One region of the Streptomyces sp. NPDC090088 genome, then DNA from elsewhere that is predicted to be linked to it. Evidence: riboswitches for the same ligand, from Rfam matches in the RefSeq annotation. Region 1 holds a riboswitch; each other region holds the start of a gene.
The links. A riboswitch is a leader RNA that binds a small molecule or an ion and turns the genes downstream of it on or off. The one in region 1 is predicted to bind thiamine pyrophosphate.
Positions count from the first base shown of each region.

Region 2: linked by a shared signal. The riboswitch ahead of ACIPSJ_RS15465 (thiamine ABC transporter substrate binding subunit) and the one ahead of thiC (phosphomethylpyrimidine synthase ThiC) in region 1 are both predicted to bind thiamine pyrophosphate.
Region 3: linked by a shared signal. The riboswitch ahead of thiO (glycine oxidase ThiO) and the one ahead of thiC (phosphomethylpyrimidine synthase ThiC) in region 1 are both predicted to bind thiamine pyrophosphate.

Region 1 is NZ_JBIVDZ010000003.1:208,987-216,736, reverse strand. Features, by position in the region: gene ACIPSJ_RS16920 (YibE/F family protein) at 8-1,546, opposite strand; TPP riboswitch at 1,618-1,795, shown strand; gene thiC (phosphomethylpyrimidine synthase ThiC) at 1,788-3,608, shown strand; gene ACIPSJ_RS16910 (hypothetical protein) at 3,830-4,699, opposite strand; gene ACIPSJ_RS16905 (metallophosphoesterase) at 4,881-5,978, opposite strand; gene ACIPSJ_RS16900 (LacI family DNA-binding transcriptional regulator) at 6,267-7,379, opposite strand.
Region 2 is NZ_JBIVDZ010000002.1:1,478,431-1,486,180, reverse strand. Features, by position in the region: gene ACIPSJ_RS15475 (ABC transporter ATP-binding protein) at 1-441, opposite strand, end outside; gene ACIPSJ_RS15470 (iron ABC transporter permease) at 441-2,039, opposite strand; gene ACIPSJ_RS15465 (thiamine ABC transporter substrate binding subunit) at 2,075-3,154, opposite strand; TPP riboswitch at 3,227-3,334, opposite strand; gene rlmN (23S rRNA (adenine(2503)-C(2))-methyltransferase RlmN) at 3,355-4,461, opposite strand; gene ACIPSJ_RS15455 (VOC family protein) at 4,541-5,329, opposite strand; gene ACIPSJ_RS15450 (cytochrome P450) at 5,346-6,590, opposite strand; gene ACIPSJ_RS15445 (phosphatidate cytidylyltransferase) at 6,750-7,750, opposite strand, start outside.
Region 3 is NZ_JBIVDZ010000001.1:1,485,402-1,493,151, reverse strand. Features, by position in the region: gene ACIPSJ_RS06600 (hypothetical protein) at 1-181, opposite strand, end outside; gene metF (methylenetetrahydrofolate reductase [NAD(P)H]) at 238-1,161, opposite strand; gene thiE (thiamine phosphate synthase) at 1,289-1,936, opposite strand; gene ACIPSJ_RS06585 (Rv2175c family DNA-binding protein) at 1,972-2,337, opposite strand; gene ACIPSJ_RS06580 (NAD(P)/FAD-dependent oxidoreductase) at 2,455-3,693, opposite strand; TPP riboswitch at 3,859-3,970, shown strand; gene thiO (glycine oxidase ThiO) at 3,968-5,128, shown strand; gene thiS (sulfur carrier protein ThiS) at 5,125-5,337, shown strand; gene ACIPSJ_RS06565 (thiazole synthase) at 5,341-6,135, shown strand; gene ACIPSJ_RS06560 (MarR family transcriptional regulator) at 6,270-6,731, opposite strand; gene ACIPSJ_RS06555 (MarR family winged helix-turn-helix transcriptional regulator) at 6,728-7,210, opposite strand; gene pknB (Stk1 family PASTA domain-containing Ser/Thr kinase) at 7,344-7,750, shown strand, end outside.

The sequences.
Region 1 (7,750 bases):
CGCGCTCTCACCGCTTCCGGCGTCGCCCCCGCCCGCCGTGCGCCGGAGCCTCCACGGCCGCGACCGCCTCTTTGCCGGGCCGGTCGGCCGACACCACCAGGGCCGCCAGCAGCGTGGTGACGGGCACCGAGGCGACCAGGCCGATCGAACCCACCAGGGTGCGCACGATCTCCTCGGCCACCAGCTCGCTGTTGGCGACCGTGGCCACGCTGCTCTGCGCGATCGAGAAGAGCAGCAGCAGGGGCAGCGCGGCGCCCGCGTAGGCCAGGACGAGGGTGTTGACGACGGAGGCGATGTGGTCGCGGCCGATGCGGATGCCCGCCCGGTACAGCCCGCGCCAGCCCATCGTCGGATTGGCCTCGTGGAGCTCCCAGACGGCCGACGTCTGGGTCACCGTCACATCGTCCAGGACACCCAGCGAACCGATGATGACACCGGCCAGCAGCAGACCGCTCATGTCGATCGACGGATACAGACCGTGGATCAGACCGGTGTTGTCGTCGGTGTTGCCGGTGAGCGCGGCCCAGTCGATGAACTCCGAGCCGAGGACGCCGATCAGACACAGCGAGACCAGGGTGCCGAGCACCGCCACCGAGGTCCGGGCCGACAGCCCGTGGCAGATGTACAGGGCGATCAGCATGATGGCGCTCGACCCGACCACCGCCATCAGCAGCGGATTCGAGCCCTGCAGGATCCCCGGCAGGATGAACATGGTCAGCACCAGGAAGCTGACCGCCAGAGCGACCAGCGCCATCACACCGCGCAGCCGGCCCACCACCACGACGGCGAGCGCGAAGATGCCGGCGAGCAGCGCCATCGGGAACTTCCGGTTGACGTCGGTGACCGAGTACTGCAGGTCCTTGGGTGCGGAAGGCTCGTAGGCGGCCACGACCTGCTCACCCTCGTGCAACTGCCGGGACTGATCGGGCTGCACGATCTCGGTGAAGGTACGGCCCTTGTCCTTGCCGGTGTCGACCCGGATCGTGGCCTTCTTGCAGGTGCTGTCGTCCTCCTGCTTCGAGGAACCGCCGTCGGCGGTGGAGGTGTCGCCGGTCGAGCCGCTCCCGGAGGCGTTGACCGACTTGCAGCTGACCGAGACGACCTTGGTGACCGTCGCCTGCTGCGTCTGGCGGTCGAAGCCGACGCCGGTGCGCTCGTGCGGTGGGGCACCGCCGGGCCACAGCACCACCAGGCCGACCACGACCGCGGCGGTGAAGGGGATCAGGATCGCCGCGATGACCTTGCGCAGATGCTTGGAGACAGGCGCGGCGGGTCCGTGGCTGTGGCTGTGCGAGTGGCCGTGCCCGCCGCCGGCTCCGGAGCGGCCCTGGTCGGGGCCCTCTCCGGGCGGGTGTGCGTGGGCATGGTCGTGGCCGGGCTGTCGGCCCTGTCCGGGCGCGTGGCCCTGGTCGTACGACCGGCCCTGCCCGTGGCTGTGTCCGTCACCGGCACCATGGCCCCCGTGGCCGGCACCGCCGCCCTGCGGGGCGCCGTTGCCGCGCCTCGGCTCGGGGGGCGGATGAGGGTGCTGCTGTGTCGAGGTCACCGCCCGATCATCGCAAGAACGGCAGGGGCCCCCTGTTCACCGCGCCCGAATTGACGCTAGCGTGGAGGCACCTTTGCACACGCGGGAGCTCGGAGCACCGGGCTGAGAGGGCGCTGACCTCCGTATTCGCGATGTTTCACGTGGAACGAGTGATGTTTCACAGGGAACGCCGCCCGACGGAAGCCGCTGCGTCGACCGCCGAACCTGTTACCGGGTAATGCCGGCGTAGGGAGTAGGTCTCATGACCGACAAGGACGTACGCACGCCTGCCTTCAGTCAGGACGAACAGCCCATTTCGGGTGAATCGCCCCTGGAGGCCGGGAAGTCCATCGGCTGGCACAAGGGGTATGTCGAGGGTTCGCGCCCCGACCTTCGGGTGCCGGTCCGTCAGGTGCATCTCACCAACGGGCAGTCGGTGACGCTCTACGACACCTCGGGCCCGTACACCGATCCGTTCGTCGAGACCGACGTCCGCAGGGGTCTGCCGCCGCTGCGGGAGAACTGGATCATCACGCGTGGCGACACCGCCGAGTACGCGGGCCGCCCCGTCCGTCCCGAGGACGACGGGATCAAGCACACCTCGCCGCGCGGCGGTCTGCGCAACCTGGACGCGGTCTTCCCGGGCCGCCCGCGCCAGCCCCGCCGTGGCCGGGACGGCGAGGCGGTCACCCAGCTCGCGTACGCCCGCCGGGGCGAGATCACCCCGGAGATGGAGTACGTCGCCATCCGCGAGAACGTTTCTCCCGAGGTGGTCCGCGAGGAGATCGCGGCGGGCCGGGCCGTGCTGCCGGCCAACGTCAACCATCCGGAGATCGAGCCGATGATCATCGGCAAGCGGTTCCTGGTGAAGGTCAACGCCAACATCGGCAACTCGGCGGTGACCTCCTCGATCGAGGAGGAGGTCGAGAAGATGACCTGGGCGACCCGGTGGGGCGCAGACACGGTCATGGACCTCTCCACCGGCCGCAACATCCACACCACCCGCGAGTGGGTGCTGCGCAACTCCCCCGTCCCCATCGGCACGGTGCCGCTCTACCAGGCACTGGAGAAGGTCGACGGCAGGGCCGAGGAGCTGACCTGGGAGATCTACAAGGACACGGTCATCGAGCAGGCCGAACAGGGCGTGGACTACATGACCGTCCACGCGGGCGTGCGGCTGCCGTTCGTCCCGCTGACCGCCAACCGCAAGACCGGCATCGTCTCGCGCGGCGGCTCGATCATGGCGGCCTGGTGCCTGGCGCACCACAAGGAATCGTTCCTGTACGAGAACTTCGAGGAACTCTGCGAGATCCTCGCCGCCTACGACGTCACCTACTCGCTGGGTGACGGCCTGCGCCCCGGCTCCATCGCCGACGCCAACGACGAGGCGCAGTTCGCGGAGTTGCGCACGCTCGGGGAACTCAACCGGATCGCCAGGCGTTTCCATGTACAGACGATGATCGAGGGCCCGGGCCATGTCCCGATGCACAAGATCAAGGAGAACATCGACCTTCAGCAGGAGATCTGCGATGAAGCTCCGTTCTATACGCTCGGCCCGCTGACCACGGACATCGCGCCGGCGTACGACCACATCACCTCCGGTATCGGCGCCGCGATGATCGCCTGGTGGGGCACGGCGATGCTCTGCTACGTCACGCCCAAGGAGCACCTGGGCCTGCCCAACCGGGACGACGTCAAGACCGGCGTCATCACCTACAAGATCGCCGCCCACGCGGCCGACCTCGCCAAGGGCCACCCGGGCGCCCAGGAGTGGGACGACGCACTGTCCGACGCCCGCTTCGAGTTCCGGTGGGAGGACCAGTTCAACCTCGCCCTGGACCCGGACACCGCCCGCGAGTTCCATGACGAGACCCTCCCGGCGGAGCCGGCCAAGACGGCCCACTTCTGCTCGATGTGCGGGCCGAAGTTCTGCTCGATGAAGATCAGCCAGAGCATCAACGAGCGCTTCGGCGGCGCGGCGGCCGAGGGAGCGTCGCCCGAGGAGATCGCGGAGGGGATGCTCCAGAAGTCGAAGGAGTTCGCGGCGAGCGGCAACCGGGTCTATCTGCCGCTGGCGGACTGAGCCGCTCCCCTGGTGCCGGTCCGGGTCGTCCAGCACCCTGGCGGGCATCCGTGCCCCCGGTGGCCCGCGAGGCGTCTCTCACCGACCGGTCGCGGACGAACACCGCCGCCACCCGGGCGGCGCGGGAGGAGTACGGCGGGCGCGCGGCCCGTCAGCTCCCCGGTGCCGCCTCGTGGACCGGGTGTCCGGCCTGCGCCCCCTGGCCGGGGGCGCAAGCCGGGTCATTCCGGCTGGTGTTCCGGGCCTCCGAAGTCCGGGCTGGTGTAGTCCGGGCTGGTGAAGCTCGGGCGGGGGGCGGCGCCGGCGCCGTCGTCGGTGCTGAAGCCGGGACGGTCGTAGCCGAGGCGTGGCATCCGGCCCGCCGGACCGGACGGGGCCGTACGGCGCAGCCCGGCCGTGCCGGGTTCGGTGGCCAGCGCCTCCCGGAGGAAAGGCAGGATGCCGCGCTCCAGCAGGGCGTCCCGCCAGGCCTCCCGGGCCTTGGCCACCTCCCCGCCGGGTTCGCCGTAGGGTCCTGCCTCCAGCGAGGGGCTGTTGCGCAGTGCGGTGAGCAGCAGACCCGCGCCGGCCATGAGGATGGCGGCCGCGGTCACGACGCCGAACACCCAGCCCGCGGTGAGCATGGTCTGGGCGAACGCCGGGGCCGGGTCCAGCATCTTCAGGACGTAGCCGACGAGCAGGAAGATCGCGGCAGCGGTGCCGGCGAGCACGGGCGCCAGGACCAGGGCGAGGGCGAAGCCTCCGGCGCCGGTGGTCTCGGCGGCCTCGCCGAGAGTGGTGGCGAGCCCCACCGCACCGCCCGCGCCCGGCTCCGTGGAGCCGGTCTCCTGGACGGTGGCCGGGGTGGACCGCGCAGGGTTGCGCAGTTCCTCGCGGACCTTCACGTAGTGCTGGTACTCGGTCGCCGCGGCCGCCGCGATCAGTGCGGTGGCGTTGAGCGCCATGGTGCGCAGCTGTTCGGTGTTCAAACGCTGGCCTATACCGGCCAGTTCGGGACGGTAAGGGGCGGAGCGCAGCGCCTCATCGAGGATCCGCTCGTATTCCTGGCGGTCCTCGCTGTGCAGGTGCTGCGGAACGCTGTTCATGTGCATCCCCCGATGCTCCGTAGGGCTGGGGGCTCGCACGCCGGCGAGCCGTCGGGCAGAAACGGAGGGGAGCCTGCTACGGATAAACCGATGGTAGAGCCGTTACGGCACGCGGTGACAGGGGGTTGCCGGAAATTGGGGGTGGCCCGCGTGTGAAGCCGGAGGGATAGAACAGCGCATCGAACGCTCAGGCGTCCAGTGGAAGTTGCCTCACCAGCAGCTTTCCGGCCATGGTCACTCCGCCGTCCATGGCGATGGCCAGACCGTCGGCGTAGACGTGCGGTCCTTCCACAACGGGACCGGTGCCCTCTTCGCCCTCCTCGGAGCCGACTTCCCCCAGCAGATAGGGAATCGGGCTGTGTCCGTGAACGATCCGGGTGCCGCCGTACGTATCGAGAAGGGAACGGACGGCGTCTGCACCCCCTTCGTCACGGAAGGAGAAGCGCTTGGTGAACTTGCGGAAGAGATCCCAGACCTCGTCCGCGTCATTACGGGTGATGGTCTCGCGGACGGTGTCGTTGACCGCCTCGATCGAGTCGCCGTAGTCGAGGTAGGCGGTGGTGTCGGAGTGCACCAGCAGATAGCCGTCGACCTCCTCGACCGCGTCCAGGCGGGCCATCCACTGGAGGTGGTGGTCCTGGAGCCGGTCCATGTCGGTCTTCTGGCCGCCGTTGAGCAGCCAGGCCGCCTGGAAGGTGGCGGTGCCCGCGCCGGAGTTGACGGGGGTGTCGCCGAACCGCTTGGCGCCGAGCAGCAGCAGCTCGTGGTTGCCCATCAGGGCCTTGCAGTAGCCGCCGGCCGCGGCCGCCTCGGCGGACAGCCGCATCACCAGGTCGATGACGCCGATGCCGTCCGGACCCCGGTCGGTGAAGTCGCCGAGGAACCAGAGCCGGGCGGTGCCCGCGCACCAGCTGCCGTCGGCGTCGATCAGGCCCTGCTCCCGCAGCGCGGCGAGCAGCTCCTCGAAGTAGCCGTGCACATCGCCGACGACGTACAGCGGCCCGGGACCGGCAGCGAGCTGCGCGGCCGGGGCGGTGGCCGGGTCGACCGGCAGCTGGATGGTGTCGCCGCGGTTGATGACGGGCAGGTCGCGCTGGGTGGGCGTGTATCCGTCCGGGTACTCGTCGGGCCCCTCGGGGTACGCCTCGTCGAGCGGCGGGGCGACGTCGCCGGGGTGGGTGCCGTGGGCGTACGGACCGGTCTCGTTGACGTACGCCGGCACCCGGAAGTCGCGCAACGTCGCCGTCCGCTCCGTCTCGGGTCCCTGACCGGCCCCCTGAGTCATCAGACCCCTCCACCATCGCGCCGCATCTGCACCGCTTCGGACTGCCTGGTCGCAGCGGCCCGCGGTGTCGTGGGCCCATCATAGGAATGCGCGTAGCTCCGTGTGATGACCCAGGGGTGGTGAATCGGGGCAGGAGTCCAGTTCAGCGCGGCTTTCGCCCCGGTTGGGCAGGGGTTCGGACCTCTGCCGGTCACCTGCCGGTCGCCGTCCGACGGGACCGGGCAGGTCGGCCGCCCGCCTTCCGGTTGCGTCCGGCGGGTGGGCCGGACGCCTCTCCGGGTGGCCGTGCTACTCCTCCTCCGGTGCCCGTGGCGGGCTGACCGTGGTGCGTGGTGCCCGTCGCTGGGAGGAGGTACGCACGATCAGTTCGGTCGGTATCACCTGCTCGACCGGCTGGTCCGACTCGACTCCCTCGATCGCGTCGATCAGCAGCTGCACCACCGCCGTGCCGATCCGGCGCGGCTTGAGCGAGAGCGTGGTGATGGGCGGCTCGGTGTTGGCGTACACGGTCGACTCGCTGCAGCACACCAGCAGCAGGTCGTCGGGGACCCGCAGCCCGTAGCGGCGGGCGGCGGCGAGCAGATCGGTGCCGTTGGGGTCGAACAGGCCGTAGACGGCGTCCGGGCGGTCCGGGCGGGCCAGCAGCCGGTCGGCCGCTACGGCGCCCGCGCACGGGTCGTGCGCCGGGTAGGCCTCGTAGACCGGATCCTGGCCGACGCGTTCGCACCAGCGCAGGTAGGCGGTGGTCGACAGATGGGTGTACGTGTCCGTCGTGGTGCCCGTGAGCAGGCCGATCCGGCGGGCGCCGGCGGCGGCCAGATGGTCGAGGATGCCGAGCACGGCGGCCTCGTGGTCGTTGTCCACCCAGGCCGTGACCGGCAGCGCGCCCGCCGGGCGGCCGTCGGAGACCACCGGCAGGCCCTGCCGCACCAGCTCGCTGACCACCGGGTCCTGGTCGGAGGGGTCGATGACGACCGTGCCGTCCAGGGCGACGTTCGACCACACGTCGTGGCGCGAGGTCGCGGGCAGGATCACCAGGGCGTAGCCGCGGGCGAGTGCCGCCGAGGTCGCGGCCCGCGCCATCTCGGCGAAGTACGCGAACTCGGTGAAGGTGAAAGGTTCATCCCCGTAGGTCGTCACGGTCAGGCCGATCAGGCCCGATTTGCCGGTACGGAGGGTTCGGGCGGCGGCCGAGGGGCGGTACCCGAGCCGGTCGGCCACCTCGCGGACATGGCGCCGGGTGGCATCCGGGAGCCGGCCCTTGCCGTTCAGGGCGTCGGACACGGTCGTGATGGAGACTCCGGCGGCGGCGGCCACGTCTCTGATGCCCGCCCGGCCCGGCCGGCTGCCTCGCCGAGAGGTTTCCGCGCGGCTCACCTGGTGCTTCCCTGCTGCTGTCATGGCGAGCCGATAGTAGGGCTCATGCGGTGGGGTAGTGCGGACGCATATGCACGCGTTGACAGGCACGTTTCTGCAAGGTCAAACAGGGTCAACTACCTTAGAAAGAAAGTCAGTTGAACGATCCAATAGGGAGACGTGACTTGTCGGCACGCATGGGCCTGCCAAGTGCTCGATGTTTCGAAGAGGTCTCAACTCACCTTCACGGGTGATGCGCGCCACGGCGCGAGCCACCGGCGCATAGATATATGTAGGGCGCGCCCCCAATAAATGCGCCTTCGTACGGTGATGCCCGTGATGCCGGTGGGGCGGATGAGGTTCGCCGGTCCCGGCTGTCCGCTTGCTCCGCCGCTGTACGCACGGGCGCCGAATCC
Region 2 (7,750 bases), on a different contig from region 1:
CGCGCGGGCCAGCGCCACCCGCTGCTGCTCACCGCCGGAGAGCCCGGCGACGGCCCGCCGGTCCGCGCCCGGAAGCCCCACCAGCTCCAGCAACTCGCCCACCCGCTCGGCCTGTTCCGCGCGGCCGGCGCCGCGCATCCGGAGCCCGAACGCCACGTTCCCGCCCACGTCCCGCTGCGGAAACAGCTGATGGTCCTGGAACATCAGCCCGACCTCCCGCCGGTGCGCCGGCACCCGCGTCTGGTCCCGGCCGTCGAGCAACACCCGCCCGGAGTCCAGCGGTTGCAGCCCGGCCACCACTCTGAGCAGCGTCGACTTGCCGCTCCCGCTCGGGCCGAGCACGCACACCACCTCGTGCTCGGCGACGGCGAGACCGACGGCGTCGAGCACGGCCCGCCCGCCGAACCGCACGGTGGCCCGCTCCAGTTCGAGAAGGGTCATCAGAACTCCCCCGTCCGGTCGGTCCGCAGCCGTTCGAGCACCAGCAGCGCCACCGCGCACACCACCATCAGAATCGTGGAAAGGGCCATCGCCTGGCCGTAGTTGAGATCTCCCGGGCGGGACAGCAGCCGGGCCACCGCGACCGGCAGCGTCGGGTTGTCGGGGCGCGCGATGAACACGGTCGCCCCGAACTCCCCCAGCGACACCGCGAAGGCGAAGCCCGCCGCGATCAGCAGCGCCCGCCGCACCAGCGGCAGATCGACCTCCCGCCACACCCGCCACGGCGAGGCCCCGAGCACCGCCGCCGCCTCCCGCAGCCGCTCGTCCACGGCCCGCAGCACGGGCAGCATGGTCCGGACGACGAAGGGCACGCCGACCAGCGCCTGCGCGAGCGGGACGAGGATCCAGGACTGGCGCAGATCCAGCGGCGGCCTGTCGAGCGCGATGAGGAACCCGAAGCCGACGGTCACGGCCGACACGCCCAGCGGCAGCATCAGCAGCGCGTCGAACCCCCGTACCAGCCGCCCCGCGTCCCGCCGGGCCAGCGCGGCGGCGGCGAGCCCGCCGATCACCAGGGCGATGGCCGTGGCGGCGGCCGCGTACTGCAGGGAGTTGACCACCGACTCGATCGGCGCGACCAGGAAGGTGCCGCCGTCGGCGTCGCCCAGCGCCCGGTAGTACCCGAACCCGCCGTCGAGCGAGCGCCGTACCAGCACGGCCAGCGGCAGCACGAGGAGGACGGCGACGGTGGCGAGGACCCCGCCGAGCAGCGCCCACTGCCCGGTCCCGCGCGGCCGGCGCGCGGTCACCTCCGGGGCGACCAGGCGCAGCGCGCTCTCCCGCCGCCGTACCGTCCACGCGTGCACGGCGAGGATCGCGCCGACCGCGACGAACTGCACGATGGTGAGGACGGCGGCCGTGGAGAGGTCGAAGATCTCCGAGGTCTGCCGGTAGATCTCCACTTCGAGGGTGGAGAAGGTGGGGCCGCCGAGGATCTGCACCACGCCGAAGGAGGTGAAGGTGAACAGGAAGACCATCAGCGCGGCGGCGGCCACGGCGGGCGCGAGCGCGGGCAGGGTGACCTTCCGCCAGGCGCCCAGCGGGGAGGCGCCGAGCATCCGCGCGGCCTCCTCCTGCCGGGGGTCCAGCTGGGCCCAGAGCCCGCCCACGGTCCGTACGACCACGGCGTAGTTGAAGAAGACATGCGCCAGCAGGATGGCCCAGACGGTGGTGTCCAGTCGTACGCCCCACAGCTCGTCGAGCAGTCCGCCGCGCCCGACGAGCGCCAGGAAGGCGGTCCCGACCACCACCGTCGGCAGCACGAAGGGGACCGTCACCACGGCCCGCAGCACCTGCTTGCCCGGGAAGTCGAGGCGGGCGAAGACGTAGGCGGCGGGCAGCGCGACCAGCAGGGTGAGCGCGGTGGAGGCGAGCGCCTGCCAGGTGGTGAACCAGAGCACGTGCCGGATGTCGGACTGGCCGAGGACGTCGGCGATCCGCCCGAACCGCCAGACCCCGTCGGCCTTCAGGCCGCGGGTCACGATCGCCGCGACCGGCCAGGCGAAGAAGACACCGAAGAACGCGACGGGCACGAGCATCAGCCCGAGCCGCGCCGCGCTCCCGCGCCCGGCCGCTACTTCAGTACGAGTGACGTCCACGTCTTGACCCACTGGTCACGGTTGGCGGCGATCTTGTCGGGCGCCATGGTCTCGGGGTCCTGGGCGGCGGGACCGTACTCGGTGAACTCGGCGGGCACGCTAGCGCCCTTCACCACCGGGTACACGAACATGTTCAGCGGCATGTCCTCCTGGAACTCCTTGGAGACCAGGAAGTCGATGAGCGCCTTGCCGCCCTTGCTGTTCCCGGCGTTGCTCAGCAGCCCGGCGAACTCGATCTGCCGGAAGCAGGTGCCGGTCGCGACACCGGTGGGCGCGGTGCTGGGCTTCGGGTCGCCGTAGATCACCTCGGCGGGCGGGGAGGAGGCGTACGACACCACGAGCGGCCGGTCGCCCTTGGCCTTCTTGCCGCCCGCGGAGCCGGAGAACTCCTCGTTGTAGGCCTGCTCCCAGCCGTCGACGACCTTGACGCCGTTGGCCTTCAGCTTCTTCCAGTAGTCCTGCCAGCCGCTGTCCCCGTACTGAGCCGCGCTCCCGAGCAGGAATCCCAGCCCCGGCGAGGAGGTGGCCGCGTTCTCGGTGACGAGGAGGTTCTTGTACTGCGGCTTGACGAGATCGGCGTACGAGGTGGGCGGGGTCAGCTTGTGCGCGCTGAAGTACGCCTTGTCGTAGTTGACGCAGATGTCGCCGTAGTCGATGGGCGTGACCCGGTGCTTGCCGGCGTCGAGCTGGTACTCCGTACCGACCTGCGCCAGCCCCTTCGCCGCGTACGGCTGGAAGAGCCCGTTGTCGAGGGCGCGGGACAGCAGGGTGTTGTCGACGCCGAAGAAGACGTCGCCCTGCGGGTTGTCCTTGGTCAGGATCGCCTTGTTGACGGCCTGCCCGGCGTCGCCGTCCTTGAGGACCTTCACCTGGTAGCCGGACTGCTTCTCGAAGTCCTGGAGCACGTTCTTGGAGACGGCCCACGAGTCGTGGCTGACGAGGGTGACGGTCTTGGAGTCGGCCGCCGAACCCGACGACGACGAACACGCGGACAGCGTGACGAGACCGAGCCCTATGGCCGCGGCCACGAAGGCCTTGGTGTGCGTGGTGTGCACTGGTGTTTTCCTCCTGGGGTGGACCAGGAAGAGACGCGGCCCTGCCCGCGGTGTGCGGGCAGGGCGCAACAGCTTGAGTGATGACCGAACTTCCTACCCAGAATGACCTGGGCGAGGTTCAGAGGGTCTGCGGCCCGATTGCCGCACTCTCAGCGCTGTGGCGCTCCCCTGTCGGAATATGAAGATGTGGTGGCCAGATCCTACCGCTCGGTGGCCGCGAGCTGACCGCAGGCGCCGTCGATCTCCTGGCCACGGGTGTCCCGTACGGTGACGGGCACCCCGTGGGCGGCGATCGCCTCGACGAACGCCTTCTCGTCCTCGGGCCGCGAGGCGGTCCACTTGGAGCCCGGCGTCGGGTTCAGCGGGATCAGGTTGACGTGCACGGGCTTGCCGCGGAGCAGCCGGCCGAGCCGGTCACCGCGCCACGCCTGGTCGTTGATGTCCCGGATGAGGGCGTACTCGATGCTGAGCCGACGGCCGCTCTTCTCGACGTACTCGAACCCGGCGTCGAGCACCTCGCGCACCTTCCACCGCGTGTTCACGGGGACGAGGGTGTCGCGCAGTTCGTCGTCGGGCGCGTGCAGGGAGATCGCGAGCCGGCACTTGAAGCCCTCGTCGGCGAACCGGTTGATGGCCGGGACCAGTCCGACGGTCGAGACGGTGATGCCCCGCTGCGAGAGCCCGAGACCGTCCGGGGCGGGATCGGTGAGCGCCCGGATGGCGCCGACCACCCGCTTGTAGTTGGCGAGCGGCTCGCCCATCCCCATGAAGACGATGTTCGAGAGCCGGGCGGGACCGCCGGGCACGTCCCCGTCCCGCAGCGCCCGCATCCCGTCCACGATCTGGTGGACGATCTCCGCGGTGGACAGGTTCCGGTCCAGACCCGCCTGCCCCGTCGCGCAGAACGGGCAGTTCATCCCGCACCCCGCCTGCGAGCTGATGCACATCGTCACCCGGTCCGGGTAGCGCATCAGCACCGACTCGACGAGCGTGCCGTCGAACAGCCGCCACAGCGTCTTGCGGGTGGTGCCCTCGTCCGTCGACAGATGCCGTACGACGGTCATCAGCTCGGGGAACAGCGCCTCGCGCAGCTTCTCCCGGGAGCCGGCCGGGATGTCCGTCCACTGCTCGGGGTCGTGCGCGTACCGCGCGAAGTAGTGCTGCGAGAGCTGCTTGGCACGGAACGGCTTCTCCCCCGTCTCGGCCACCGCGTCCTTGCGCTCGGCGGGCGAGAGATCGGCGAGATGCCGCGGCGGCTTCTTGGCTCCGCGCGGGGCGACGAAAGTGAGTTCTCCGGGCTTGGGCATGGTGGTACCAGTGTCGCAGATCCATTTGGGTGACCTGTGACCGAAGGTTTCGCCCGGTGGGGCCCGGTGGGGGCGGGGCTCAGGCCCGGGCCGTCGTGATGAGGGCGAAGAGGGCGCCGGCGGGGTCGAGGAACATGGCGAAGCGGCCGATGCCCGGTGCCTCGGTGACCGGGATGAGGACGACGGCTCCGGCCTCGACGGCTCTGGCGGAGGTGGCGTCGCAGTCGGTCACCTCGAAGTACGGGTGCCATTCCGGCGTCGAACCGGCGTCGAGGTTGGCCTGGGGCAGCTGCATCAGTCCGCCCAGGGCCGCCTGCGGGCCGGCGCCGGCCGGGGTGAGGACGGTGTAGGTCAGTCCGGGGCCCATCGGCACATCGCGCGTCTGCCAGGAGAAGAGCGAGGTGTAGAAGGCCTTCGCCGTGCTCGCGTCGGTGGTGTAGAGCTCCGCCCGGGCGAGGCTGCCGGGGGCGCCGACCAGGTCCAGGCCCTGGGTGTCGCCGGGCTGCCAGACCGCGAAGTCCGCGCCGGTGGGGTCGGTGAAGGCGGCGGTCCGTCCGAAGGTGAAGACGTCCCCCGGGGCGACCCGGACCCGGCCGCCGCCCTGTTCCACGGCCTTGGCGGTGGCGTCGGCGTCCGGGGTGTGGAAGTACGGCGTCCAGGAGGGGCTCGCGCCCTCCTCGGTGAGCGGGCCCAGGCCCGCGACCGTCCTGCCGTCCTGGAGGAAGAAGCCGTAGCCGCCCGCCTCCGGTCCCGCCGACCGGTGCTCCCAGCCGAGGACGGCGGCGTAGAAGGCGGCGCTCGCCCCGGTGTCCGGGCTGCCCAGGTCGAGCCAGTTCGGGGCGCCGGGCACATAGGTGGTCGTCAGCATCGCGTGGCCTCCTCGGTCACCAGGTCACGGGCAGCGTACGCGGTCCGCGGATCAGGCCCTGGCGCTGGAACTCGACCTCGCGCGGCGGTACGGCGAGCCGGATGCCGGGGAAGCGGGTGAGGACCGAGCCGATCATGATCTCGGCCTCCATCCGGGCCATGATCGCGGCCATGCAGTGGTGGGGGCCGTGCCCGAAGGCGAGGTGGGGGCCGTTCGTGCGGTCGAAGTCCAGGACGTCGGGGTCGGGGAAGACCGCGGGGTCGCGGTTGGCGGCGACGTACGCGTTGTAGACGACCTCGCCGGCCCGGATCAGCTGGCCGCCGACCTCGACGTCCTCGACGGCGACCCGTGGGATGCCGACGCCGTTGCGGTGCGGGACGTAGCGGAACAGCTCGTCCACGGCCTTGGGGAGCAGCTCCGGCTCGCGGCGCAGCCGGTCCATGTGGTGGGGGCGGCTCAGCAGCGCGTACATCATCGAGCCGCTGTTGTTGCGGACCGCGTGGCCGCCGCTGACCTGGATGGCGGTGGCCAGGGAGATCGCCTCGTCGTCGGTCAGCTCGCCGTCGGCCGCGGCCTGCGCCAGCACTCCGGCGAGGTCGTCGCGGGGCTCCGCGCGGCGGCGCTGGAGCAGTTCGGCGATCCGGGCCCGGGTGGCGCGGGCGGCCGCCTTGGCGCGTTCCTCGGCGTCGGGGCCGGCGGAGAGCAGCGCCTCACCGGTCGCCGCCCAGCGGTGCCAGTCCTTCTCGTCGACGCCGAGGAAGTCACGGATCACGGCGATCGGGAAGGGGCCGTGCAGCTGCTCCATGAGGTCGGCCGGCGGGCCCGCCTCGGCCATCGCGTCGAGGAGTTCGGCGGCCCTGCGTTCGGCCATCGGCCGCAGCCGCTGCATGGCCCGCCCGGTGAAGGCGCGGGCGACGACCCGGCGCAGCCGGTTGTGTCCGGGCGGGTCGATGTACTGCAGGCCGGCCGTCTGCGAGGCGACGGGCTCCGGGCGCATGCTGGTGACGTCGCGGCCGACGACCGCCTCCCGCGAGAAGCGCGGGTCGGAGGTGACGAAGCGGACGTCCTCGTACCGGGTGACCAGCCAGGCGTGCCCCTCGCCGTGCGCGAGCCTGATCCGGGTGACCGGCTCCTCGCGCATCATCTCGTCCAGGAACGGGTCGGGGTCCAGGGCGGGCAGGTCGTCGACGGACCAGAACCGCACCGGCGGAGGCGGCGAGGTCGGGGACGGGGTGGAGGCCGGGGCCGGGTCGAGGGGCATGGGCACACTCCCTGCGCGTCGGAGGACACAGCGTCCTCACAGGGAGTCTGCCTCCGGCCTGTCCGACCATGCGATTTCTGCTGCGTCATCCGGGGCCGCCCAGCCGACGAGCCCCCGCCCTGCGAAGGACGGGGGCTCGTCTACGACGACGGGTCTACGTCACCCACTGCCGACGAACAGCACCATGAGCAACCACACCACCGGAGCCGTCGGCAGGAGCGAGTCCAGACGGTCCATGATGCCGCCGTGGCCCGGGAGGAGGGTGCCCATGTCCTTGATGCCCAGGTCGCGCTTGATCATGGACTCGCCGAGGTCGCCGAGGGTGGCGCTGGCGGCGACCGCGAGGCCCAGCAGCAGGCCCTGCCACCAGGTGCCGTCGTCGATCAGGAACTGCATGCACAGCGCGCCCGCGACCATGGCGAACAGCACCGCGCCGACCAGGCCCTCGCGGGTCTTGCCGGGGCTGATGCGGGGGGCGAGCTTGTGGGTGCCGAAGCGCCAGCCGACGGCGTAGGCGCCGGTGTCGCTGACCACGGTGAGGAGCAGGAAGGTGACCACCCGCCGCGGACCGTCGTCGGCGGTGAGCATCATGGAGACGAACGTCGCCAGGAACGGGACGTAGAACGCCGCGAAGAGGCCCGCGGTGACGTCCCTGAGATAGCCCTCCGGAGGTTCCGTCATCCGCCAGACCAGGACCGCGAGCCCGGTGAAAGCCAGGGCGACCCAGGCTCCCTCGGCTCCACGGGCGTAGCCGGAGACCACCATCGCCGCACCGCCGAGCGCCAGCGGGACCAGGGGCGCCTTGATGCCCTTGCGCTCCTGGAGCCGACTGGTCAGCTCCCACAGACCCACCACGACCGCGACGGCGACCACGCCGACGAAGACGGCCTTGACGACGAACAGGGACGCCACGATCACGACGCCCAGTCCGACGCCGACCCCTATGGCCGCACCCAGGTCACGACCCGCGCTCTTCTTCTGCGGCGCGGGCGCCGGCTGGGGGGCGTCGGGCATGGGCTCCGGATTCTGCGGCGCCGCCGCGTGAGGCAGGGGCTGCGCCGACGGGGTGTCGTTGCGGGACGTCCCGTCGTGGAACGTCCCCTCGCGGAACGCCTCGTCTCGGAACAAGGGGCCGCCCGGCCGAGCGGCCCCCCGATCGT
Region 3 (7,750 bases), on a different contig from region 1:
AGGCGATCGCGCCCACGCCGATGACGATCACGGACGGGATCAGGACACCGAAGACGACCCCGAGGAAGCCGCCGAAGGCGAGCAGCCGCCAGCGCAGACGCGCCTTGTACTGCAGCAGTACCTCGCCGAGCAACCACAGCGCGACGATGCCGAACGCTACGTAGAGGACCGTCCAGCCCATGTACGCCCCTCTCCCAGTGACCGCTACGCAGTGTGTCGTACTCCGGTGCGGCCGGTCTAGGCCCGCGGGGGATGGTGCAGGCCCAGGTTTTCGTAGATTTCCAGCGTCGCCGTGGAGTTGTTGAGCGTGATGAAGTGCAGTCCGGGCACTCCCTCGGCCAGCAGCCGCGCGCAGAACTCCGTGGCGAATTCGATGCCAATGGAGCGTACCGCCGCCGGATCGTCTTTCGCTGTGAGGATCCGCTCTTTCAGGACGTCCGGGAAGACCGCGTTGCTGAGTTTGGGCAGCCGTTCCAGCATCTTCACACTGGTGACCGGAAGAATTTCCGGAATCACCGGCGTCTCGCAGCCGGCCGCCGCGACCGAGTCGCGAAGGCGAAGGTACGACTCGGGCTGGAAGAACATCTGCGTGATGGCGTAGTCGGCGCCCGCGCGGCACTTGTCGACGAAGTGCCGTACATCGGTGTCCCAGTCGCCGGAGCGCGGGTGCATCTCCGGGAAGGCGGCGACGCCCACGCAGAAGTCGCCCGACTCCTTGATCAGCCGGACGAGTTCGGCCGCGTAGGTCAGGCCCTGCGGATGCGCCACCCAGTCGCCCATCGGGTCGCCGGGCGGGTCGCCGCGCACCGCGAGCATGTTGCGGATCCCGGCGTCCGCGTACTGGCCGATGATGTTGCGCAGCTCGGCCAGCGAGTGGTCGACCGCGGTGAGGTGGGCGACCGGGGTGAGGGTGGTGTCGGCGACGATCTGCTCGGTCTCCTTGACCGTGCCCGCGCGGGTGGAACCGCCGGCGCCGTAGGTCACGGAGACGAAGTCGGGGGCGACCGCCTCGACCCGCCGGAGCGCGCTCCACAGGTTCCGCTCACCCTTGGGGGTCTTCGGCGCCGAGAACTCGAAGGAGTACGTGGTCTTGCCGGAGGCGAGCATGTCACGCACGGTGCGTGCGCGGTCAGTCCTGGTGGATGCGGTTCCTAGGGCCATACTCGCAGGTTAGCCAGGGGCGGACGGCGACCCAACCGCGCTCGGGAAATTCGCCCGGTTTGTCGGCCTCCTGTCCGGATACTGGACATGTTTCCGGACAGCCGGTACGGACGGTGCGGACGGTGCGTCACGCCGACCGCAGCCGCTTCGCGAACTCGGCCGCCGCCGCGCCCGGGTCGTCGGCGTCGGTGAGCGCGCGGACGACGACCGCCCGGCGGGCGCCCGCCTCCAGGACCTGGTCGAGGTTGCCCAGGTCGATGCCGCCGATGGCGAACCAGGGGCGGTCGGTGCCCAGAGCGGCGGTGTACCGCACCAGGTCGAGGCCGGGGGCGTGGCGGCCGGGCTTGGTGGGGGTGGGCCAGCAGGGGCCGGTGCAGAAGTAGTCCACCCCGTCCTGGACGGCGGCCGCGGCGGCCTCGGACCCGGCGTGCGTCGAGCGGCCGATCAGGACGTCCGGGCCGAGGATCGCGCGGGCGGCGGGTACCGGCAGGTCGCCCTGGCCGAGGTGGAGCACGTCGGCGCCGGCCGCGTGGGCCACGTCCGCGCGGTCGTTGACCGCGAGCAGCTTGCCGTGCCGGGCACAGGCGTCGGCGAACACGGCGAGGTGCTCCAGCTCCTCGCCCGCCTCCATGCCCTTGTCGCGCAGCTGCACGATGTCGACACCGCCCGCCAGGACCGCGTCCAGGAACTCCGCGAGGTCGCCCTGCTCCTTTCGGGCGCCCGTGCAAAGGTAGAGACGGGCGTCGGCCAGCTGGGCGCGGGCGGTGTCGGTCATCGTCTTGGTCCCCCGTTGAGTCGGTACTGGCTGCCTCAGACGGCGAGCGCCTGGGCGCGGCGCTTCACCTCCGTACCGCGATTCTCACTCAGCGCCTGCGCGGGGGTGCCGGGCAGGGACTCGTCGGGGGTGAAGAGCCATTCCAGCATCTCTTCGTCACTGAAGCCGTCGTCCCGCAGGAGCGTCAGGGTCCCGGACAGGCCCTTGACGACCTTGTCGCCGTCGATGAAGGCGGCGGGGACGTGCAGCGCGCGGTTCTCGCCACGCCGTACGGCGATGAGCTGGCCCTCCTTGACCAGCTGCCGCACGCGCGTCACCTCGACGTCGAGCATCTCTGCGATGTCGGGGAGGTTGAGCCATGCGGGGACGAGAGCATCGATGTTTGCGTCAATCTCGGTCACGAGGTCAAGGGTAGGCGTTGTCGTGGTTCGGGCGCGATGGGTGGGTGTTCGGGTGCGGCGGGGTGGGGGCTGGTGGCGCCCACGCGGCGGAGCCGCATATGCCACAGCCCCGCACCCCTAACGGGGCGCCGCAGTCGCGTTCTTCAAGGGGCGGGCCGGATCCGCGAGGGCGTCCGCGTCCATTTCCTGCCCCGCCTCGATCAGTCGTCGTCCCTGTGCCAGATCACGCGGGCGACCGACCGCCAGGAGGGCTACCAGGCGGCCCTCGCGCAGCCAGCACACGCTCCAGGACGGGCCGGACGGGTCGCCGCGCCACACCATGCGGTCGGCCGCCGCGTGGTGGCCCGCGTACTGGACGAAGCGGCCGAACTGCTCCGACCAGAAGTACGGCACCGGATCGTAGACGGCGTCGGTCTCGCCGAGGATGTTGGCGGCGACGGTGCGCGGGCCCTGGAGGGCGTTGTCCCAGTGGTGGATCAGCAGGCGCTCGCCGTAACGGCCGGACGGGAAGGAGGCGCAGTCGCCGACCGCGTAGACGTCCGGGACGCTGGTGCGCAGCCGGTCGTCGGCGAGCACCTCGCCATGGGGGCCGAGCTCGATGCCGGAGCCGGTCAGCCAAGCGGTGGCGGGGCGGGCGCCGATGCCGACCACGACGGCGCCCGCGGGCACCTGCGAGCCGTCGTCGAGCACCACCGCGCCGGGCTCGACCCGGGCCACGCGCGCGTGGGTGCGCAGGTCGGCGCCGCTGCCGGCGTACCAGGCGGCCATCGGCACGGCCACCTCGGCGGGCAGCGCCCCGGCGAGCGGACGGTCGGCGGCCTCCACGACGGTGACCGCGCAGCCGGCCTCGCGGGCCGCGGTGGCGAACTCGGCGCCGATCCAGCCCGCGCCGACGACCACGACGTCGTGCTGCCGGACGAGCACGGGCCGCAGCCGTTCGGCGTCGTCGAGGGTGCGCAGCAGATGGACGCCGGGCACGCCCTCGGTGCCGGGCAGCGTGATCGGCTCGGCACCGGTGGCGAGGACCAGGACGTCGTACGGCACCGGTCCGGTCTCGGTGTCCAGCTCGCGGTCGGCGGGGCGCACGCCCAGCGCCTCGCGGCCGAGCGCCAGCTCGATGTCGAGGGCCTCGAAGTCGACCTCGAAGGCGGAGTTCTCGGCCTTGCCGAGCAGCACGGCCTTGGAGAGCGGCGGCCGGTCGTACGGCTGGTGCGGTTCGGCGCCGATCAGCGTGACGGGGCCGGTGAACCCCTGTTCGCGCAGGGCCACGGCGGTCTGCACCCCGGCCATGCCCGCGCCGACGACGACCACGCGTCGCGTCTGTGACGTGCCCTGCTGCTGCGTCTGCTCGCTCACCTGATCACCATAGACGCGAACGATAGACAACTGACAGACAGTCAGTCAGGGGGCGTGCTGGGTGACCTCTTCCACAGGACCTTGCAGAGGACCTTGCCCAGGACCTTCCGCGGCACCGGCCCAGGCCGTCTTACCCGGGCGGAGCCCCGCGGGCTAGGGTGGCGGGCAAGCACACGCGGGAGCCCGGACGCACCGGGCTGAGAGGGAGGCTGGCGGCCTCCGACCGTACGAACCTGATCCGGGTCATGCCGGCGAAGGGAGGGGCTGGACGCCCATGTCCTCACATACGTCCGACGTCCTCGTCATCGGGGGCGGAGTCATCGGCCTGGTCACGGCCTGGCGGGCGGCTCAGCGCGGGCTGGCCACCGCCGTGGTCGATCCCGATCCCGGCGGCGGGGCCGCGCAGGTGGCGGCCGGGATGCTGGCCGCGGTCACCGAACTGCACTACGGCGAGCAGACCCTGCTGGGGCTCAACCTGGCCTCCGCCCGCCGCTATCCCGACTTCGCCGCCGAGCTGACCGAGCTCACCGGCCACGACCTCGGCTACCGGCGCTGCGGCACCCTCGCGGTCGCCCTGGACGCCGACGACCGGGCCCATCTGCGGGAGCTGCACACCCTCCAGCGGCAGTCGGGCCTGGAGTCGGAGTGGCTGTCGGGGCGGGAGTGCCGGCGCCTGGAGCCGATGCTCGCGCCGGGCGTGCGCGGCGGGCTGCGGGTCGACGGCGACCACCAGATCGATCCGCGCCGGCTGGCGGCCGCCCTGGTGACCGCGTGCGAGCGGGCCGGGGTGGTGTTCCACCGGGACTGGGCGGAGCGCCTGGAGGTGCTACGGGAGCGCGCCACCGGCGTCCTCACCCGCGCGGGTGACACCTGCGGCGCGCGGCAGGTGGTGCTCGCCGGCGGGAGCCTGAGCGGCCGGCTCGCGGGCGTGCCCGACGACGTGCTGCCGCCGGTGCGGCCGGTGAAGGGGCAGGTGCTGCGGCTGACCGTGCCGAAGCGGTACGCGCCGTTCCTCAGCCGGACCGTACGGGCCGTGGTGCGCGGCAGCCAGGTCTACCTGGTGCCGCGGGAGAACGGCGAGCTGGTGGTCGGGGCGACCAGCGAGGAGCTGGGCTGGGACACGACGGTCACCGCCGGGGGCGTGTACGAGCTGCTGCGCGACGCCCACGAACTGGTCCCCGGGATCACCGAGCTGCCGCTCACCGAGACCCGGGCCGGGCTGCGCCCCGGCTCCCCCGACAACGCGCCGCTGCTCGGGCCGACCCGCCTCGACGGCCTGCTGCTGGCCACCGGGCACTACCGCAACGGGGTGCTGCTCACGCCGGTCACGGGAGACGTGATGGCGGAGCTGCTGGCCTGCGGGGAGCTGCCCGAGGAGGCCCGTCCGTTCACGCCGAGGCGATTCGGCACCGTACTCGTGGAGCAGACCGCATGAACCTCTCCGTCACCATCTCCGTCAACGGCGAGCGCCGGGAGATCGCCCCGGGCACCGCGCTCGACACGCTCGTACGGTCCCTCACGCCCGCGCCCTCCGGGGTGGCAGCGGCGGTCAACGAGACCGTCGTACCGCGCGGCGAGTGGCCGGGCACGGCGCTCGCCGAGGGCGACCGCGTGGAAGTCCTCACCGCCGTGCAGGGGGGCTGAGCCGTGGCCGACGATCCGTTCGTGCTCGGGGGTACGGCCTTCTCCTCCCGGCTGATCATGGGGACCGGGGGCGCGCCGAGCCTGGAGGTGCTGGAGCGGGCGCTGGTCGCGTCCGGGACCGAGCTGACCACGGTCGCGATGCGACGGGTGGACCCGGGGGTACGGGGTTCCGTGCTGTCGGTCCTCGAACGGCTGGGGATCCGGGTGCTGCCGAACACCGCCGGCTGTTTCACGGCGGGGGAGGCGGTGCTGACGGCCCGGCTGGCGCGGGAGGCGCTGGGGACCTCGCTGGTCAAGCTGGAGGTCATCGCCGACGAGCGCACCCTGCTGCCGGATCCGGTCGAGCTGCTGGACGCGGCGGAGACGCTGGTCGACGACGGGTTCACGGTGCTGCCGTACACCAACGACGACCCCGTGCTGGCCAGGAAGCTGGAGGACGTCGGGTGCGCGGCGGTGATGCCGCTGGGGTCGCCGATCGGGTCGGGGCTCGGGATCCGCAACCCGCACAACTTCCAGCTGATCGTCGAGCACGCGCGCGTGCCGGTGATTCTGGACGCGGGGGCCGGTACGGCGTCGGACGTGGCGCTGGCGATGGAGCTGGGGTGTGCGGGGGTGATGCTGGCGTCGGCGGTGACGCGGGCGCAGGATCCCGAACGGATGGCTCACGCCATGCGGGCCGGGGTGGAGGCGGGGCGGTTGGCCCGGCTGGCGGGGCGGATCCCCCGTCGGTACCTCGCCGAGGCGTCGTCTCCTGCGGAGGGCCTGGCCGTGCTGGACCCCGAGCGCCCCGCCTTCTGACCGCCGGTCCGGTCCCGACTTCCTCTCCCATCCCACCCACGCACCGCCCGAGACGGTTCGCCGAAGAGGTGAGCTCTCCCGCGGGGGTCGAGCGCCGTCTGCGGCCTCGGGTCGCGGGCGGTGTGGGGGGCGTCTCAGGCGTCGGCCAGTTCCGTGTTGGCGCGCTGGGTGATCAGGGTCAGTACGCGGCCGGCGACGGCGAGGTCCTCGGGCGGGATGCCGGCGTACAGGCGGGCGGCTATCGCGCCGCTCTCGGCGGCGACGCGCTCGTGCAGGTCCCGTCCGGTGTCGGTGGGGCGCAGCCGGGACGGGTCGGCAGGGTCCGCTTCCAGCAGCTTCGCGGCCAGCAGTTCCTCGATCACGCCGTGCACGAACGAGTCGTCGGTCTTCAGCGCGCCGGTGACCTCGCCGACGAGTTCGTCGCGGCCGACGGGCTCGGCGGCGATCGCGACGAGCCGGAGCGTCACGTTCTGGTGGAACGTGACGCCGTGGCGGTCGAGCACGCGCTCCAGGAGGGCGCGCGGGGCGTGGTGGGCCAGGCCGATGATCCGGGCGTTGACGGCGGGTGCGGTGGTGGTGGCGGTGACCGTGGTCATGACTGCTCCTTCTCGTTCTCGGTGTACGGATCAAGAGGTGCGTCGAGCAGGATCGCGAGCTCGCGGGTGAACTCGCGGGCGCGGGGACCGCGCTGTCCCCCGAGGGGCGCCAGCAGCTGGTCCAGCAGGCCCTGGACCACCCCGATCGCCCGACGGGTGATGTCGCGGCCCTGGTCGGTGAGTGTCAGCCGGATGGCGCGCGGGTCGACCGGGTCGCGGGTGCGGGCGACGAGCCCGGCGGTCTCCAGGGCGCGGGCGAGCTTGGAGACGTAGAGCGGTTCGAGGCCGGTGTGGTCGGCGAGCTCGCGCTGGCTGGGCCGCAGTCCGGTGCGTCCCATGCCGTACAGCGACGCCATCACCGCGTACTGGGCGTGGGTCAGGCCCAGCGGTGCGACCGCCCGGTCGACGGCCACCCGCCACTTCGTCGACAGGCGCCAGACCAGGTATCCCGCCGTCGCGTTCTCAGCTGCTTCGCTCACGAGAAATACAGTACATGGATACTATGTACATGGCTACTACTTTCTGGTGTCGAGCGTCACAGCTCCGCTGCAGTCCGGGGAGTGAGCGGTCTTACCTGTGGGACTGTCGGTCCGGGCTCGTACACTCGCCTGCGTGGATATGACCCTTCAGGACCCTCTCGTCGGGCAGGTGCTCGACGGCCGTTATCGCGTCGACGCGCGGATCGCCGTCGGCGGGATGGCCACGGTGTACCGGGCCCTGGACGTCCGGCTGGACCGTGTGCTCGCCCTGAAGGTGATGCACCCGGCCCTCGCCGTGGACGGGTCCTTCGTCGAGCGGTTCATCCGGGAGGCCAAGTCCGTCGCCCGGCTGGCCCACCCGAACGTGGTCCAGGTCTTCGACCAGGGGACCGACGGGACGTACGTCTACCTCGCGATGGAGTACATCGCCGGGTGCACCCTGCGTGACGTGGTGCGCGAGCGCGGTGCGCTGCAGCCGCGGGCCGCGCTGGACATCCTGGAGCCGGTGCTGGCCGCGCTGGGCGCCGCGCACCGCGCCGG